DNA from 3 places in the Pseudobacillus sp. 179-B 2D1 NHS genome. Region 3 is predicted to be linked to each of the others. Evidence: predicted binding sites of a transcription regulator. Region 3 holds the regulator's gene; each other region holds the start of a gene.
The links. Region 3 encodes Rex, which represses fermentation and respiration genes when NADH is low (regulators of the CRP and FNR family bind a similar motif). Its sites were predicted from a motif close to TTGTGAAATATTTCACAA; they were not measured.
Positions count from the first base shown of each region.

Region 1: the regulator Rex is predicted to act here: its motif matches at 1,271-1,288, upstream of ACH0BF_RS04835 (AtpZ/AtpI family protein).
Region 2: the regulator Rex is predicted to act here: its motif matches at 2,226-2,243, upstream of qoxA (cytochrome aa3 quinol oxidase subunit II).

Region 1 is NZ_JBIQDP010000003.1:219,476-222,756, forward strand. It holds gene atpB (F0F1 ATP synthase subunit A) at 1-508, opposite strand, end outside; gene ACH0BF_RS04830 (ATP synthase subunit I) at 515-904, opposite strand; gene ACH0BF_RS04835 (AtpZ/AtpI family protein) at 911-1,129, opposite strand; gene wecB (non-hydrolyzing UDP-N-acetylglucosamine 2-epimerase) at 1,657-2,796, opposite strand; gene upp (uracil phosphoribosyltransferase) at 2,818-3,281, opposite strand, start outside.
Region 2 is NZ_JBIQDP010000001.1:353,941-357,221, forward strand. It holds gene qoxB (cytochrome aa3 quinol oxidase subunit I) at 1-1,160, opposite strand, end outside; gene qoxA (cytochrome aa3 quinol oxidase subunit II) at 1,235-2,164, opposite strand; gene ACH0BF_RS01855 (formate--tetrahydrofolate ligase) at 2,586-3,281, shown strand, end outside.
Region 3 is NZ_JBIQDP010000026.1:4,185-7,465, reverse strand. It holds gene ACH0BF_RS20190 (CPBP family intramembrane glutamic endopeptidase) at 1-286, shown strand, start outside; gene ACH0BF_RS20185 (YdiK family protein) at 317-517, shown strand; gene tatC (twin-arginine translocase subunit TatC) at 585-1,331, opposite strand; gene ACH0BF_RS20175 (twin-arginine translocase TatA/TatE family subunit) at 1,349-1,525, opposite strand; gene ACH0BF_RS20170 (redox-sensing transcriptional repressor Rex) at 1,575-2,234, opposite strand; gene ACH0BF_RS20165 (ABC-F family ATP-binding cassette domain-containing protein) at 2,426-3,281, shown strand, end outside.

The DNA of each region.
Region 1 (3,281 bases), on a different contig from region 3:
TCAGCGTATTAGCAAACTCCTCTACAATTTTCAACGGGAATAAGAATCCCATTGGACGGAAGTAATCCTTTCCATACTCTGTAAAGCCCTTCATTTTAATTCCATAATAATGTGACAGAGCGACAACCATAACTGCTAATGTTAGAGTGATCACCGGGTCTGCTGTTGGAGATTTCCACCAGAGCACGCCATCTTTTACCACTGAAAATGGAAGACCAAGAAAGTTGGAAACTGCAATGTACATAAGCAGTGTAATTCCAAGAACATGGAAACGTCCTCCCGTTTTCCAGTCCATGTTACTCTTGACGATCCCTTTCACAAAGTCCATGATCCACTCAAAAAAGTTCTGCAGCCCGGTAGGCTTCATTGCCAGTTTTCTTGTGGAAATAACTGCAATTAAGAAAACGATTGCACTGGCAACAGTGATCATTAATACGTTGGCTAAGTTGAAAGTTAAAGTAAAACCGTCAAATACTTCCCAATGATATAATGGATTTTCGTGATGCAACTGTTTTCACCTCTCTTCCCCGGTTTTTCTTTTTATTAGAAAATGAATAAAAAAATCTATCATAATGACAATATAGGATGCCATTAATCCCAAAACTGTACTGATAATGTTGAAATGATCCGGATAACGAAGGGCAATGAGAGCAGCTGCGCCAGCGGATGCCATTCGTGACATCGTGCCTAGCGATTGGACTTTATTGCCGCGCTCAAGTGCGGTGTTGAAACGTTGCATCCGCTTCAACATTAACCAGTGGTTGAACAAGCTAAAAGCTGTTCCAAGAATGAGGCCGCCGAAAATCGCCTTGTAAGGCATAATTCCCCAGCAGAAAACAAAGATGGCGAGCAAATATAATAAATACTTTCGATGTCTGGAAAGTGAGTGCTGGAGTTCCCCCATAATTTATTAATCCTCCGAATTGAAGTGGTTAACCGTCTTAAGCATAGAAAAAACGCCCGCAGTTAATCCTAAGAGCAGTCCGATGATTAAAAAAAGTGGTTCAGTTTTCCATTTTTCATCAAGCCAGCGTCCGGCAAAAATCCCGATGAGAATAGATCCTGTCAACTGTGCCAAAACTGCACTGTACAAACTCATCGCCTTAAACGCACTTTTACGGCTCTTCATGTAAAACACTCCTGCCCACCGTGGGTTCTACCTAAAAAAAAAGCGTTTACGCTCAGTTCATAGTATTTGCTCTTTTCCCTTTGTAAGCATACAATAGGGGTATTTTAATGTCAACGCATACTAAAAAAAACCTCAAAAATTGTATGTTACATTTCACAAATTGATCAAAATTTAAATCTTTCCATAAGAATTACTTATCACAGGTGATAAGTAAAAAATAATTGTAAAAACATACCCTTTTCTGAATAAAAATTTCTTTTCTTTCCCTCGGAAGTTCATTTGATTTCGGCTTATTCTCCATTGCCAATCCTCAAGTCTACCAAAGATCTGCCGATTGGCCATTAAATAAAAAAAGGAACTGTCAGGGCAGTTCCTTTTTTTATTTAAGTTTCTGTTAATGATAAGCGTTGATTTGCACTCGTCTTCTACTGGCTCCCCTCCCCCACATGATGAAACTATACGAATGTAAGATGGAGGAGCCTTTGCGACTTTCGCTTCAATCAACATAGACCTTTAACAGAGCCTCTTTAAAAACGGTCCGGCTTTTGATCCGTTGCTTTAAAATGATAAAGGATCGCTTCGCAAATGCGACGGGAAGCTTCCCCATCTCCATATGGATTGGAGGCCTTAGACATTCTCTCATATTCAGCCTGATCGTTCAGCAATTCAGTCGCCATCCGATAAATGGCTTCTTCATCTACACCGGCAAGCTTTAATGTACCGGCTTTAATTCCTTCTGGACGTTCAGTGGTATCGCGAAGGACAAGAACAGGCACACCAAGAGAAGGCGCTTCTTCCTGCACGCCGCCAGAGTCAGTTAAAATCAAGTGTGCTCTCGCCGCAAAGTTATGGAAGTCGATTACGTCAAGCGGTTCGATAAGATGGATGCGCGGATCATTGCCGAGAATTTCACCAGCAATTTCACGGACGACCGGATTCATATGCATCGGGTAGACCACTTGAATATCGTCGTTTTCTTCAACGAGTCGCTTGATTGCACGGAACATGCTGCGCATCGGCTCACCAAGATTTTCACGGCGGTGAGCAGTCATTAAGACAAGGCGATCGCTGCCAAGCTTATCCAGCACTTCATTGCTGTAGCTCTCTTTCACTGTTGTTTTTAGCGCATCAATGGCTGTGTTGCCTGTTACAAAGATGGTTTCTGCTTTTTTTCCTTCATTAAGTAAGTTCTCTTCCGCTTCATCTGTAGGTGAGAAATGAAGATCAGCCATGACTCCTGTTAATTGACGGTTCATCTCCTCCGGAAACGGAGAGTATTTATTCCATGTGCGCAATCCTGCTTCAACATGGCCAACGGCAATTTGATTATAGAAAGCAGCGAGACTTGCAACAAATGTAGTCGTTGTATCTCCGTGTACGAGCACAATATCCGGCTTAACTTCTTTCATTATTCCGTCAAGCCCTTCCAATCCACGCGTCGTTACATCAATAAGTGTCTGACGATCCTTCATAATATTTAAATCGTAGTCTGGAGTGATGTTAAAGATCTCAAGCACCTGATCGAGCATTTGCCGATGCTGCGCCGTTACAGTGACAATAGATTCAAACTGCTCAGGATATTTCTGCAATTCCAGAACGAGCGGAGCCATTTTAATCGCTTCAGGGCGCGTTCCAAAAATGGTCATTACTTTAATCGGGCGGTTCATCTTCTTTGCACCTACTTCTAATTATTTTGTTCCAAACAGGCGATCGCCTGCATCTCCCAATCCTGGTACAATGTAGCCTTTTTCATTCAGCTTTTCATCCAAGGCAGCAATGTAAATATCAACATCTGGATGGATTTCCTGGATAGCCTCTACACCTTCAGGAGCCGCTACTAAGCACATAAATTTAATATTCTTTGCTCCACGCTTTTTCAAGGAATGGATCGCTTCTACTGCTGATCCTCCTGTAGCAAGCATTGGGTCTACTACGATAAAATCACGCTCTTCCACATCCGTTGGGAGCTTTACATAATATTCAACAGGCTTTAGTGTTTCCGGATCACGATATAGCCCGACATGGCCTACTTTAGCAGCCGGAATTAATTTTAAAATTCCATCTACCATGCCAATACCAGCACGGAGAATGGGAACAATGCCTAGCTTTTTGCCAGCAAGAATTTTAGCATTCGCTTCACATACCGGTGTTT
Region 2 (3,281 bases), on a different contig from region 3:
AAAAGCGGAATGAAAAGCATCGAATAAAGCATTGGAGTCGTAACAACGATTTTCCCTTTCCAGAGGGTGAGCAACCAGTTAAAGATTTTCACACCGGTTGGAACGGCAATCGCCATCGTTGTAATCGAGAAAATACTGTTGGTTAGTGCTCCCTGACCCATAGTAAAGAAATGGTGAGCCCAAACTAAGAACGAAAGAAGGGAGATAATAACCATTGACCAAACCATTGATTTGTAGCCGTATAGATTACGGCGAGCAAAGGTTGAAATAACCTGACTATAAATACCGAAAGCTGGCAGAATCAAAATGTATACTTCAGGATGTCCCCATACCCAGAAGAAGTTCGCCCAGAGCATATCCATTCCGCCGTTTTCTGTTGTAAAAAACTGTGTTCCAATTAAACGGTCCATTGTTCCCATTGCAAGTAATACGGTTAATACAGGGAAAGCAAAAACAATAATCGCATTAGTGATAAGAGAAGACCATGTGAACATTGGCATTTTCATTAGAGTCATGCCAGGAGCTCTCATTTTTAGGATTGTCGTCATAAAGTTAATCCCTGTCATCAATGTCCCTATACCAGCAATCTGGATCGCAATCATATAATAGTTCGTTCCGACAGATTCACTAAATTCGTTGCCTGCCAGCGGGAAATATGAAGTCCATCCAGCGTCAGGAGAACCCCCGACAACGAAAGAGATGTTAAATAACATTGCACCCATAAAGAATAACCAGAAACTTACAGCATTCAAACGTGGAAACGCTACGTCACGCGCTCCAATTTGTAATGGTACAACAAAGTTCATGAAACCGATAATGAATGGCATCGCCATAAAGAGGATCATAACGACCCCGTGTGTTGTGAATATTTCATTATAATGCTGAGCATCCAGCAGCTTGCTTTCAGGAGTAGCCAGCTGGGCACGCATCATGATCGCATCTACGCCGCCGCGGAATAACATCAGTAAAGCGGAAAGCAGATACATAATACCGATTCGTTTATGATCTACTGTTGTTAACCATTCGCGCCACAGATATCCCCATTTTTTAAAATAAGTTAAGCCGGCAACGATCGCAACACTTGTAAGAACAATGGCAACCATTGAGGCATAAATCGCAGGACTTGCATGCGGTATGGCAAATCGACTAAAGAAATCCATACGTTTGTGACTCCTTTCAGGAATAAATTGCTTATCGTATAAGGCTTAGTTGATTGATTAAATGATTACTAACCTTAGTGGTGCATGCCTTCATGCTCTGAAGACATATCCATATCATCCATGTTTTCATGCTCTGAATGTTCATCCGATTTTTCAGATTCATCAGAGGAGCTATGGTGATGTTCAGGAGGCGGTGAAAAACCTAAGTGAGTGCCAGTAAAAGTAGATTTTCCAAGGTGCCCCGGCTCTAGTAAATCATTAAATTTTTCTTCTGTAAGAGGCTTAGCTGTTTCCTTTACTTCTTTTACCCAATCATCGAATTCATCTTGAGGCATGGCTTTGACATCAAATGTATTTTCAGCAAAGCCTTTACCGCTGAAGTTTGCATTTCGACCCATATATTCTCCTGGCACGTCAGCCGCTAGGTGCAAGGTGGTAATCATATCACTCATTGCATACTTTTGGCCTCCAAGTTGTGGAATCCAGAAGCTAGTGATTGGTCCGTAAGAGTAAAGTTTAAATTCAAGCGGACGGTCTGTAGGAACATACAGATAATTAACTGTCTCAATGCCTTCTTCCGGATAGCTGAAATGCCACTTCCAGTTAGAGGAGGAAGCATAAACAACTAACGGTTCTTTATTTCCGTATCCTTCCGGCTTTGCCTCCACTTTATAGTTACTTTGAACAGAGACAAAGGAGAGAAACGCAACGATTATAATCGGAATCCCTACACAAATGGCTTCAACAATAGCATTCCCTTCAATGTGAGGCGGCTCATAATTTTCAGGTTGTTTTGAAGCACGATATTTGATTAACATAAATGCTAATAGAGCGAAAACAACAATGACAATGATCGACATAATTCCAATCGATAACAGAATGTCTTTAGCTTGTGTTTCAGCTTGAGGTCCTTTAGGGTCTAAGACCAGTAATCGATTATCGCAACCGGCAAGCACAGTAGCAATAGTAAAAAGTACAGATAATACGACCCATTTGAATTTCATAAATGTAACCCCTTTCCTGTAGAAATTTGAAAGCATCGCAGAATTACAGATTGTGAACAAAATGTGAAAAAATTCACAAGAAATTTCAATAAGTTCAACACATATTTCCTGACTGCTTCATCTGCTTTTATATTAGTACCGTTAACCTAAAAAAACAATTGTTATTCGCCCATGTCACAAAATGTTCATTCTCCTTGTGGAAAATTAGGGGGGTGCAGGTTGTTTTTCAATTAATTGTAAAAAAAATCTATGGTAATTATATAAAAAGAAAAATATTTTGAAATAATAAACTAATTCCATACTTATGCTCGATTCTTTTGTTCACTACATACATAAAATGGCTGGGGCAATGGTATAGTTAAACTGATACTGTTTTTTGTATTTTCAGATTATAATAAAGAAAAAGAAAGTAGGGAGAGGCATGACAAATATTCAAACTCCATCAACAGATCTTGAAATTGCCATGAAAGCTAAAATGCATCCCATCGAGGACATTGCCCAAAATGCAGGCATCCCAGATGAAGCAATTGAACCCTATGGAAGATATAAAGCAAAAATAGATGTTTCTAAATTGCCGAAAAGAACGCAAAATGGAAAAGTCGTTTTAGTGACAGCGATTAGTCCCACACCAGCAGGAGAAGGGAAGTCAACAGTTACAGTGGGGTTGGCAGATTCTTTGTCTCACTTAGGGGAGAAAGCAATGATCGCTCTCCGTGAACCTTCTCTTGGCCCGGTCATGGGAATCAAAGGGGGAGCGACTGGCGGTGGGTATTCGCAAGTGCTGCCAATGGAGGAGATTAACCTTCATTTTAACGGCGATCTTCACGCGATTACAGCAGCTAACAATGCTCTTAGTGCTCTGATCGACAATCATCTTCACCAGGGAAACGCACAGCAAATCGATCCGCGGAGAATTACATGGAAACGAGTACTTGATCTGAACGATCGGGCACTGCGCAACGTGACAATCGGGTTAGGCGGACCCACTCATGGAGTGCCGCGGGAGGATGGTTTTGATATTACGGTTGCTTCTGAGATCATGGCGATTTTTTGCTTGGCAACTGATTTGGCAGACCTGAAGGAGCGGCTGGCACGCATCGTTATCGGTTATACATAT
Region 3 (3,281 bases):
TTTTGGAAGCTTGTATGAGAAGTTTCCTTTCTGGCTATCCGCTTTGATCAGCTCCGTTATTTTTGCCCTTGCTCATGCTGAACCTGAACATGTCATTCTGTACTCATCGATGGGATTCACGTTTGCTTTTCTATATGTAAAAACAAAAAGACTGCTTGTTCCTATATTCGCCCATGTGGCTATGAATTCCTTGGTCATTGTCGTGCAATATTTTTATGCGGATGAATTAGAGCGGATGATGAAAGAAACGGAAAAAATACAAAGCTTTATTACTTGGCTTTTTTAGGCTTATAGCTTTAAAATTTGGAGGAATTTAATGAAACAATCACCGTTAACGACCGGGATTTTTTATCTTATTCTCGGCGCGTTCTTTACTTATTTAGCCATTCAAGATGTCAACACGGGGGGCTTTGGCTTTTTCACTTACTTGCTCATCTTGCTGGCAACGATGGATATTGGTTCCGGCATTCGCCTGCTCTTTATGTATTGGCGCTTGAAAAGCAACGAAAAAAAATAAGGCTGTTCTCTAAAAGGCTGACTTTCGCTCTTGCGGAAGTTCGGCTCTTTTTTTGGACAGCCTTATTTTATTCTGCATTTTCCGCTTCCAGTTCGGCCTGCAATGTTTTTTTATAGCTAATCTTTGAGATCCAAATGCTGATCTCATAAAGAATAACTAATGGAATCATCACGATAATCTGTGATATCACATCCGGCGGCGTAATAAGCCCTGCTACCACTAGCAGAACAAAGTAAGCATAGCGGCGAATTTGCGCAAGAAACATAGGTGTAATAATCCCCAGCCTTGTCAAAAACATTGTAACAACCGGCAGCTGAAACAAGATGCCGAATGGAAGTGTAATTTGAAATAAGAATTGAAAATACTCGTTAATGCCAATAACCTGCTCAATTTGCAAGTTTCCGGATAACTTCATCATGAAATGAATGATATACGGAAATAAAATAAAATAAGAAAAAGCAATTCCGGCGAGAAATAGCAGCAAGGATAACGGGATGTAGCTAAGCGTTACCTTTCTCTCTTTCTCAAGCAGTCCTGGGCTTACGAATGCCCACAACTGATAAAGAATCATAGGGCTAGTCAATACAAAAGCGATGACAAAAGCCATTTGAAAATAAATCTTTATAGGATCTGTCACACGGAAAGCGTTCATTGTTAATTCCTGCGCTTCGTCCGCATGCTGCAAATAGCGGATAATCGGCTCAGCCAGAAACAAACCGGCAATCATAGTGAGGAATAAGAAAGCGATTACTATAATGAGCCGTTTCCGCAACTCGCCAATGTGTTCATATATTGTCATGTCTTGTCGACTCATTGTCATTCATCCTAACCTTACTGAGGATCCTTCTTATCCTCTGGTTTATCGTCGTCCGCCAGCCCTTTCGTGGCATTCTTAAATTCTTTCAACGTGTCGCCTGCCGCGCGTCCAAGCTCAGGGAGTTTTTTCGGTCCGAAGATTAATATTGCTGCTCCAGCAATCAATATAATACTGCCTACACTTAATCCCATTTATGCAGCACCTCCTTTCCTCCATCATAACCGATTTTTCGGCATAATTCTATTCCGACTTTTCTTCCGAGACATCCGGATAATTCTTTAAAAAATAAACTAACGATTGCAGTTCAACAGCCAGATCAATGTGATGCACTCGAATCATTGGAGGAACGTTCAGTCTCGCAGGTGTGAAATTCAAGATGCCTTTAATATTGCATTCCACAAGACGGTCTGTAATGCCTTGGGCCACAGTAGAAGGAACCGTCAAAATAGCTACTGGTACCTCCTTTGATTGTAGTTTCTCTTCCAGATTATCCAGATGATAAATTGGAACATCCCCAATCGTCTTGCCTACTTTTCCCTCATCTACATCGAAGGCTATTTGTATTTTCGTATTGTTATTCTTCATAAAGTTATAATTCAAAAAAGCGGTTCCTAAATTTCCTACCCCAATAAGAGCTACATTTGTTATTTCATCTTGATCAAGTGTTTTGCGAAAGAACGACAATAAATAGCTGACATTATAGCCGTATCCCTTCTTACCAAGTGCTCCAAAATAAGAAAAATCGCGGCGAATCGTCGCCGAATCTACTTTTACTGCTTCGCTTAATTCTGCCGATGAGACCCGCTGCTTGCCAGAAGAATGCAGGTTTTGGATAAATCTGTAATACAATGGCAGACGCTTGGCCGTCGCCTGCGGAATCCTTAATGGATCATGGTTCATATTTATACCCCCAGCGCTTGCTGTTTCCAAACTGATAACCTTTCGATTCAATCACTCCTTCCATCATACAATATTTTGCACGGCTTGTCTTTCAACTTTATTTCCTTTCTATCGCCCAGAAAGGGTGAAAGAGAATTGCCCAGGCCTATAGAATCAGCTACACTAATAAGTAGAAAACTGAGGTGAGAAGAATGATTTTACTGCAAGTACAACAGCTTACAAAATACTTCGGCGCAGAGCTCATTTTGTCGAATATTAAACTTGAAGTACAAACAAGAGACCGGATCGCTCTAGTTGGTAGAAACGGAGCAGGAAAATCCACTCTTTTAAAAATAATCGCCGGTATCCTCTCTTATGATTCCGGAAATATCTTAAAGCCGAAAGATGCGACAATCGGCTATCTTGCTCAAAACACCGGGCTGGAATCTGATTTATCAATCATGGATGAAATGCTTTCCGTCTTCTCGCATTTGCGCAGCATGGAAAAGCAGCTGCGGCATCTGGAAGAGCGAATGGCGGATCCCGCTGTTTACGGAGATGCCAGCCAATATGAAAGAGTCACCAAGGAATATGATTTGCTGCAAAATGAATTTAAAGAGTCCGGCGGCTATCAGTTCGAAGCAGATATCCGTTCGGTTTTGCATGGCTTGAACTTTCATGATTTTGACTATGAAACGAAAATCTCTACTTTAAGTGGCGGCCAAAAAACGAGGCTCGCACTGGGAAAGCTATTATTGACAAAACCCGACATTCTTATTTTGGACGAGCCGACGAACCATTTAGACATTGATACACTTTCCTGGCTGGAACAATATTTGCAGGGCTACAACGGCGCTATTTTGATCGTGTCCCATGACCGTTACTTCCTTGATAAAGTTGTAAACCAAGTATACGAAATCTCTCGGCAGCACATTAAAAAATTTCATGGGAATTACAGTAACTATTTAGAACAGAAGGCCGAACAATACGAAAAAGATATGAAGCTGTTTGAAAAGCAACAGGAGCAGGTAGCGAAGCTGGAAGACTTCATCCAGCGCAATATTGCCC